Regions from separate parts of the Bacillus sp. FSL K6-0138 genome, predicted to be linked through region 1. Evidence: predicted binding sites of a transcription regulator. Region 1 holds the regulator's gene; the other holds the start of a gene.

The links. The regulator Rex, encoded in region 1, represses fermentation and respiration genes when NADH is low (regulators of the CRP and FNR family bind a similar motif). The targets are predictions, from matches to a motif close to TTGTGAAATATTTCACAA.
Region 2: a site for Rex is predicted at 2,030-2,047, ahead of MHB78_RS02440 (L-lactate dehydrogenase). Genes of this name have one in related genera too.

What each region holds. Positions count from the first base shown of each region.
Region 1 covers NZ_CP150286.1:757,828-762,041, reverse strand. The annotation lists gene MHB78_RS04160 (CPBP family intramembrane glutamic endopeptidase) at 1-140, shown strand, start outside; gene MHB78_RS04155 (YdiK family protein) at 140-319, shown strand; gene tatC (twin-arginine translocase subunit TatC) at 356-1,120, opposite strand; gene MHB78_RS04145 (twin-arginine translocase TatA/TatE family subunit) at 1,127-1,303, opposite strand; gene MHB78_RS04140 (redox-sensing transcriptional repressor Rex) at 1,325-1,972, opposite strand; gene moaC (cyclic pyranopterin monophosphate synthase MoaC) at 1,969-2,481, opposite strand; gene MHB78_RS04130 (ABC-F family ATP-binding cassette domain-containing protein) at 2,634-4,214, shown strand, end outside.
Region 2 covers NZ_CP150286.1:414,865-419,078, forward strand. The annotation lists gene MHB78_RS02435 (MDR family MFS transporter) at 151-1,638, opposite strand; gene MHB78_RS02440 (L-lactate dehydrogenase) at 2,088-3,038, shown strand; gene MHB78_RS02445 (L-lactate permease) at 3,070-4,214, shown strand, end outside.

The DNA of each region.
Region 1 (4,214 bases):
CAAACCGGATTATCGTGCCGATCTTTGCCCACGTCGCCATGAATACGTTTGTCGTGATCATGCAGACGTTTCAGGGCCAGATTCAGGACTATTTGGAACGGGTTGAAAAAGTGCAGCTGATTATCGGAGGATTTTTATGATGAGAAGCCCGGTGTTTTGGGGCGTGATGTATTTTTTGACGGGCGTGCTGTTTACGTATCTGGCAGCGACCTCTCCGGGGAATATGTGGTCGTTCTACACCATTCTCCTGATGCTGTTCGCCGCCTATAACATCAGCATTTCCTTCAAAATGTTCGCCCTTTCAAAGCGGAAAAAATAAAGAAAAAGAGCCATTCTCTCAAAAAGAGATGGCCCTTTATTTTAAAAATGCCTGATTGGCTTCCTGAATGACGGCTTTCTGCGCTTTCCTGTAGGAAATTCTCGAAATGATGATGCTGATTTCATACAGGATCAAAAGAGGCGCTGCCACCATAAAATCGGACAACATATCAGGAGGCGTGATGAACGCCGCGATGACGAACAAAAAGAAGTATGCATACTTCCTGATCTTAGCCAACATCATGGGCGTCACCAAACCGAGCCTTGTAATGAACATAATGATCACAGGCATCTGAAACAATAAGCCGAAAGGAAGCGTCAGCTGTATTAAAAACTGAAAATACTCATAAATCCCGATGACTTGATTCACCTTAAGATCATCGGAAAGATTCGTCATAAATTCAACGACAAACGGAAATAAAATAAAATAAGAAAAAGCAATGCCGCCTAAAAAAAGTATGATCGATACAGGAATATAGCTTAGCGTCACTTTGCGTTCTTTTTCATACAGCCCCGGGCTGATAAAAGCCCACAGCTGGTACAAGACAAGCGGCGAGGTCATCACAGCGCCGATAATGACAGCGAACTGCATGTATACCAAGAGCGGATCGGTCAGTTTAAACGCGTTCAGCGTCAGCAGTTTCGCTTCATCGGTCTGCTGCAAATAAAGAATGATCGGCTTAGCCAAAAAGAAGCCCGCCATGACAAAAACGGCAAAAAAGAAGGCAATGAACACGAGCCGTCTTCGCAGTTCAATAATATGTTCCAGAAGCGACATTTCTCTTCCCTTCATCAATGTCATCCCATCCTACTGATCTTCTTTCTTTTTTTCGCTTTCGTCGTCTGCCAGACCTCTTGTTGCGTTTTTAAACTCCCTTAGCGTCTTGCCTGCTGCCTTTCCCAGTTCAGGAAGTTTTTGCGGACCGAAAATCAGAATCGCCAAGATAACGATTAAAATAAAGCTTCCAGGACCGATTGTCGGCATGTAAAAGCCTCCCCCTTTCCGTCATTTTTCTTCTGTCATTGAATAATGCTTCAGAAAATATACCAATGACTGAAGTTCAACCGCTAAATCTATATGATGAATTCGAATGTGTTCCGGCACATTCAAACGGGCCGGCGTAAAATTGAGAATGCCTTTAATACCGAGCGCAACAAGCCTGTCCGTAATAGGTTGGGCGGCCTGGGCCGGGACCGTCAAAATCGCGACGGGAATATCGTTTGTCAAATGCTTTTCAAGGTCATTTAAATCGTAAACGGGAACGCCTCCGACTTCTTTTCCGATTTTGCTTTCATTGATATCGAAAGCCATTGAGATTTTCGTATTGTTGTTTTTAATGAAGTTGTAATGGAGAAAGGCTGTCCCTAAATTTCCTACGCCGATAAGCGTTACGTTTGTCATTTCATCCTGGTCGAGCGTCTTTCTGAAAAAGGACAGCAAATAATTCACATTATAGCCGTAGCCTTTTTTGCCGAGTGCACCGAAATATGAAAAGTCCCTCCGAATCGTGGCAGAATCGACTTTTACGGCATCGCTCAATTCAGCGGATGAAACACGCTGCTTTCCGGATGCATGAAGGTTTTTTAAAAAACGATAGTATAGCGGCAGCCGCTTAGCTGTCGCTTGCGGAATTTTTGAATGATCCAAGTTCATAAACGATCCTCCATGTTTACATCAGCTTTTTCCCTTTTATAGTCACCGCTTTTCCCGCCTGTTTTTTCAGCGAGATAGGTCGGTCCTATCACCATTCCCTTATCCGCAGCCTTGCACATGTCATAGACGGTCAGCGCACATACGGAAACTGACGTTAACGCTTCCATTTCCACACCTGTGCTCCCTTTTGTCTTGACGGTTGACTGAATATGCAGGATGCTGTTCTGGTCTTTTTCTTCCCATCGAAAGGCGATGTCGACTCCCTTCAGAGCGATCGGATGGCACATCGGGATGATGTCGGACGTTTGTTTTGCCGCCATGATTCCTGCCACCTGAGCCACAGCCAGCACATCGCCTTTCCCCATCTCCTGGTTTTTGATTTTTTCATGCACGTCTCTTTTCATAGACACGCTTGAGAAAGCTACAGCAGTTCGCACTGAAGCTTCCTTTTCGCTTATATCAACCATCTTGGCTCTGCCTTGTTCGTTAAAATGCGTAAATTGGTTCATCATTATAAAACTCTCCTTACTAAAGATCATACACTATTTTTTTCAATCTGTCTTTTCCTTTTGGTTAAAATCTTCCAGACTCCGCTTAATTGTTTGCTGACTGCTATCTGATAGGCTACACTAAAAATAGCAAACAAGAGGTGAAATAAATCATGATGATTTTACAAGTCAATCAGCTCTCAAAATCGTTTGGAGCCGATTCCATTTTAACGAATATAAAGCTGGAAGTCAGATCCCGGGACCGGATTGCGATCGTCGGGCGCAACGGAGCCGGAAAATCGACTTTTTTGAAAATTATCGCCGGCAGGCTTTCTTATGAAAAAGGGGACATCATCAAGCCGAAGGATTTAACAATCGGCTACCTTGATCAGCATTCGGGACTCGATTCAAAGCTTTCAATAAAAGAAGAATTGCTGACTGTATTCGATCATCTGAAAGCGATGGAAAAAGAGATGCGCTCAGTCGAAGAGCAGATGGCGCATGCTGCACCCGACAAGCTTGAATCGTTAATGAAAACGTACGACAGACTGCAGCAGGAATTTAAAGATAAGGGCGGCTACCAATATGAAGCCGACGTCAGATCCGTGATCCATGGTCTCGGATTTGCCGGATACGGCGACACCGCGCGCGTCCAGGATTTAAGCGGAGGACAAAAAACGAGGCTCGCTCTCGGAAAAATGCTACTGGCCAAACCTGACCTGCTCATTCTCGATGAACCGACGAACCACCTTGACATCGATACGCTTACCTGGCTTGAGCAATATTTGCAAAACTACAGCGGAGCGATACTCATCGTCTCCCATGACAGGTACTTTCTTGATAAGGTTGTCACCCAGGTGTACGAAATATCCCGCTCCAGGAGCAAAAAATACATCGGAAACTACAGCGATTATCTGAAATTAAAAGCTGAACAGCTTGAAAAAGAAATGAAACTGTATGAAAAGCAGCAGGATGAAATCGCCAAACTCCAGGACTTCGTCGACCGAAACCTGGCGAGGGCTTCAACGACAAAACGCGCACAAAGCAGGCGCAAACAGCTTGAACGGATGGACGTCATGGATAAACCGCTCGGCGACGAAAAATCGGCCTCCTTCCGTTTTGACATTGCCCGGCAAAGCGGAAACGACGTCCTGCGCGTTCAGGATTTGACGGTCAGCTACCAAGATCAGCCTCCGCTCCTCCGCTCGCTCTATTTTCAAATTTCGCGCGGTGAAAGCGTGGCCCTTGTCGGCCCTAACGGAGTAGGCAAATCAACCCTTTTAAAAACGCTGATTCAAAAGCTTAAACCCCTTACAGGCACGATATCAACCGGTTCACACGTCTCGATCGGCTATTACGACCAGGAGCAGGCTGAACTCCATTCGTCCAAGCGCGTGCTTGACGAGCTTTGGGACGACTACCCCGAGATGAATGAGAAAGATATCAGAACATGCCTCGGGAATTTCCTGTTTTCCGGAGACGATGTCTTAAAGCCTGTTCACGCCCTGAGCGGCGGCGAAAAAGCACGGCTCGCGCTCGCGAAGCTGATGCTTCAAAAAGCCAATTTTCTCATTCTTGACGAGCCGACAAACCATCTTGACTTGGACAGCAAAGAAATATTGGAAAATGCTTTGATCGATTATCCGGGAACGATTTTGTTCGTGTCCCATGACCGCTATTTTATCAACCGCATTGCAACAAAAGTATTCGAGCTTTCACCTGAGAAAGTGGAAGAATATTTAGGAGACTACGAT
Region 2 (4,214 bases), 340 kb from region 1:
TCCAGCCATCAGTGTGCATATTTCGGTCTGGGCCGCTTGGAGCTAAACTTACGCAATCGTGCCCGCCGGCAGATGATGCGCCCTGATGGATAGGATATTGCCCTGATCCTTATTGACAGTCCCGACTAAAAGGCTGATCACTGTGTTTTATTAACTCGCTTTTTTCTGTATTTGCTGCTGCTGCTTCTTTGGCAAGAAGAATACGACGATCAGTCCGGCCGCTGCGACGAAGAACAGGACGAGGTAAATGCTGTGCAAGCCGGATACCAGGCCTTCCCGCATCATTAACAGCATGGATTCGGGAATGTGCCGGGCCGTCTCGGGATTCAGCAGTTTGTTCATGTCGAGGTTGTTTGCTCCTGCCGCGTGCGAGGTCATGTAGCCCGCAATAGAGTTATTGAATAGCGTTCCCAGAATCGCGACACCGACCGTTTGGCCGAGCGTCCGCACAAACGTGTTCGAAGCGGTGGCAGCTCCGCGCATGTTCCAGCCGACAGCATACTGTACGGATACCGTAAAGGAAGTCATCGAGAAGCCAAAGCCCAATCCAACCGCCAGCATCGCTGCGACAAAGAACCAATGCGGTGTGTGAATCGTTGCCAGCGCCAGACCGGTCGAACCGATGATCAGAAATGCCAAGCCCATCGTAGAAGTATTACGCGAACCGAGCTTCAGCATCAGCCGTCCGGCAATGGTCGCCCCGATCGGCCAGCCGATCGACATCGGCGTCAGCGTCAGCCCGGAGTTTGTCGCGCCAACTCCGAAAATTCCCTGCATCCACATCGGCAAATAAGTCGTGATGCCGATCAAAATCACAGAGATTAAAAAGCTCGCCAGGTTGGAAACGGAAATCTCGCGGATGCGAAACAGCTTCAGCGGCAGCATCGGTTCCGGAGACTTTGCTTCGATCCAAATGAAGGCGATGAGCGCGATCGCCGCGATGACAAACAGGCCGATGATCTTCCACGAATTCCACGGATAGATTGATCCGGCGCTGATAAAAGCGTATAGAAGGGAAGCCATGCCGATCGTAAACGTAATAGCCCCTAAGTAATCGATGTGTTTCTTTTTCTTTTCAAATTTCTCTTGTAAGAAGATCCAGATCATAATGATTGAAGCGATGCCAAACGGCAGGTTAAAGTAAAAAATCCAGCGCCAGGAAATGTTGTCGACCAGCGAGCCGCCCGCCAGCGGCCCGAGAATGCCTGATATGCCCCAGATGGCGCTGAACAACCCTTGAATTTTGGCGCGTTCTTCAAACGAATAGATGTCACCGATAATGGTAAAGGTCGTCGGCAAAACCGCTCCTGCCCCGATGCCCTGCAAAGCACGGAAACAAATCAATTCGGTCATCGTATGAGCCGCGCCTGACATCATCGAGCCGATCAAAAAGATAATCGTCCCAATGGTAAATATGATCTTGCGCCCGTACAAATCTGCGAGCTTGCCATATATCGGCGTCGTGATCGCAGATGTCAGCAAGTAGGCGGCAAACACCCAACTGATCAACTTAATCCCGCCCAAGTCGCTCACGATGGTCGGCATCGCCGTACTGACGATCGTGCCCTCGATTGCCGCCAAAAAAGTGGCGACCATCAATGCAATCGTCACATTGCGTCTTTTTGTTTTTTGATTCATATTTTACCCTCCGCGTGTTTCTATCGCATTCCAACCGATTTTGCCGTTGAAACGAATGTATTTGGTAATAGAATGCCGAAAGCTGAGCCCTTCAGCAAAAATGTGCAACGAAAATAATATATCACAGGCATGTCTAACCATGTGGTTTTTTGAATGAAAACTTTCCGGCCTTCATATTGCCCAACTGCCTGGGCTCGTACAAACAGCCTCTTTATTCACCGTGTGGATACTAATGGATGATCAGTAAAATTTTTGGGCAAAATAATGAACACAAAAGGTAACTTTTCCAGAAAATGTTTAAGTTTAAGGAGAAAATGAGCAGAGACACAAAAAAGACAAAAATAAAAATGCATAAGTCTTGAAAAAGTATGTGAAGTATTGCACAATATAAATGTGAAATACTTCACAAACAACTTAGAATTAAAACTAACGGCAAAGGATGATGAATAATGGCTAACCAAAAAGTCAATCGTACAGTTTTAATCGGTGCTGGTTTTGTAGGCAGCAGCTATGCATTTACGTTAATTAACCAAGGAATCACAGATGAACTCGTGATTATTGATTTAAATAAAGACAAAGCAATGGGCGATGTTATGGACTTAAACCATGGAAAAGCATTTGCGCCCCATCCTGTAAGAACGTGGTACGGCACATATGAAGATTGCAAAGACGCTGATGTTGTCTGCGTTTGTGCGGGAGCGAACCAAAAGCCCGGCGAAACACGGCTTGATTTGGTCGAGAAAAACCTTAAGATTTTTAAAGGAATCATCGGAGAAGTCATGGCAAGCGGATTTGACGGAATTTTCCTCGTTGCTACAAACCCGGTCGACATCCTGACCTATGCTACGTGGAAGTTCAGCGGCCTTCCGAAAGAACGGGTGATCGGAAGCGGTACGACTCTTGACACTGCCCGGTTCCGATACATGCTGAGCGAGTACTTCGGCGCCGCTGCCCACAACGTTCACGGCTATATCATCGGCGAACACGGTGATACGGAGCTTCCTGTCTGGAGCCATGCGAATATTGCCGGGGTTCCTGTGAGCGAGCTTTTGAAAAAGAATGAGAACTACAAAGCGGAAGAGCTAGATGAACTGGTTGAAGATGTGAAAAATGCGGCTTACCAGATCATTGAGAAAAAAGGTGCGACATACTACGGCGTAGCCATGAGCCTGGCGCGCATCACAAAAGCGATTTTCCGCAACGAAGACGCGATTTTAACCGTCAGCACGTATCTTGACGGCGAATTCGGAGAAGATGATGTATATATCGGCGTTCCGGCGGTCGTCGGCCGCAGCGGGGTCAAAAAAGTGATTGAGCTGGAGCTGAACGAAAAAGAAAAAGAGCAATTCAAGCATAGTGCAGGCGTGCTGAAAGGTATTTTAAAACCTCATTTTGCTTAACTAAAAAAGACATAGAAGAGGGCTGATGACGATGTGGCAGCAGGTTTACGATCCGTTTGGGAATGAATATATCAGCGCTTTAGTTGCAACCCTGCCGATTTTATTCTTTCTTTTGGCGCTGACCGTGTTTAAAATGAAAGGAATTCTCGCAGCATTTTTAACCCTTGCGGTCAGCTTTATTGTAGCGGTGTTCTGTTTTCACATGCCGGTAGCCAAAGCGATTTCCGCCGTTTTTCTCGGAATCGCAAGCGGGCTGTGGCCAATCGGATATATCGTGCTGATGGCTGTTTGGCTTTATAAGATTTCTGTCAAAACGGGAAAATTTAAGGTCATCAGGGCGAGCATTGCCGGCATTTCATCCGATCAGCGGCTTCAACTGCTTCTGATCGGGTTCAGCTTTAATGCTTTTTTGGAAGGAGCCGCAGGCTTCGGAGTGCCGATCGCAATCAGTGCGGTCCTGCTTGTGGAACTCGGTTTTAAACCGTTGAAAGCGGCCTCTCTCTGTTTAATCGCAAACGCGGCATCAGGCGCGTTCGGAGCGATCGGTATACCGGTCATTACGGGAGCGCAGATGGGGGATTTGACCCCTCTCGAACTTTCCGGCACACTCGCCTGGATGCTTCCGGGGATCACATTTTTCGTCCCGTTCCTGCTCGTTTTCATTTTGGACGGGTTCAGGGGCATTAAAGAAACGCTGCCCGCCCTTCTCGTTGTAAGCGGAAGCTATACGGCGGTACAGACGTTTACAATGATTGTGCTCGGTCCTGAGCTGGCCAATATTTTGGCGGCATTAATCAGCATGGGAGCTCTCGCGCTGTTCCTCAGAAAATGGCAGCCGCGCCGGATCTACAGGGAAGACGGGAACGAACAGGAGCCCGCTGTCAAATACAGCTGGGGAGAGGTGGCAAAAGCCTGGTCTCCGTTTTACATCCTGACGGGCGTCATTGCCCTGTGGAGCCTTCCAGCTTTTAAAGCGCTGTTTCAAGACGGCGGCTTGCTCAAGCAGACAACGGTTTTATTAAAGATGCCTTTTCTGCATCAGGAAATTCTGAAAACCCCGCCGATTGCAGCGCAGGCGGCACCGCTTGATGCCGTGCTGAAGCTTGACTTGATTTCAGCGACGGGGACCGCCATTTTGATTGCGGTGATCATCACGATTTTGTTCAGCCGAAACAT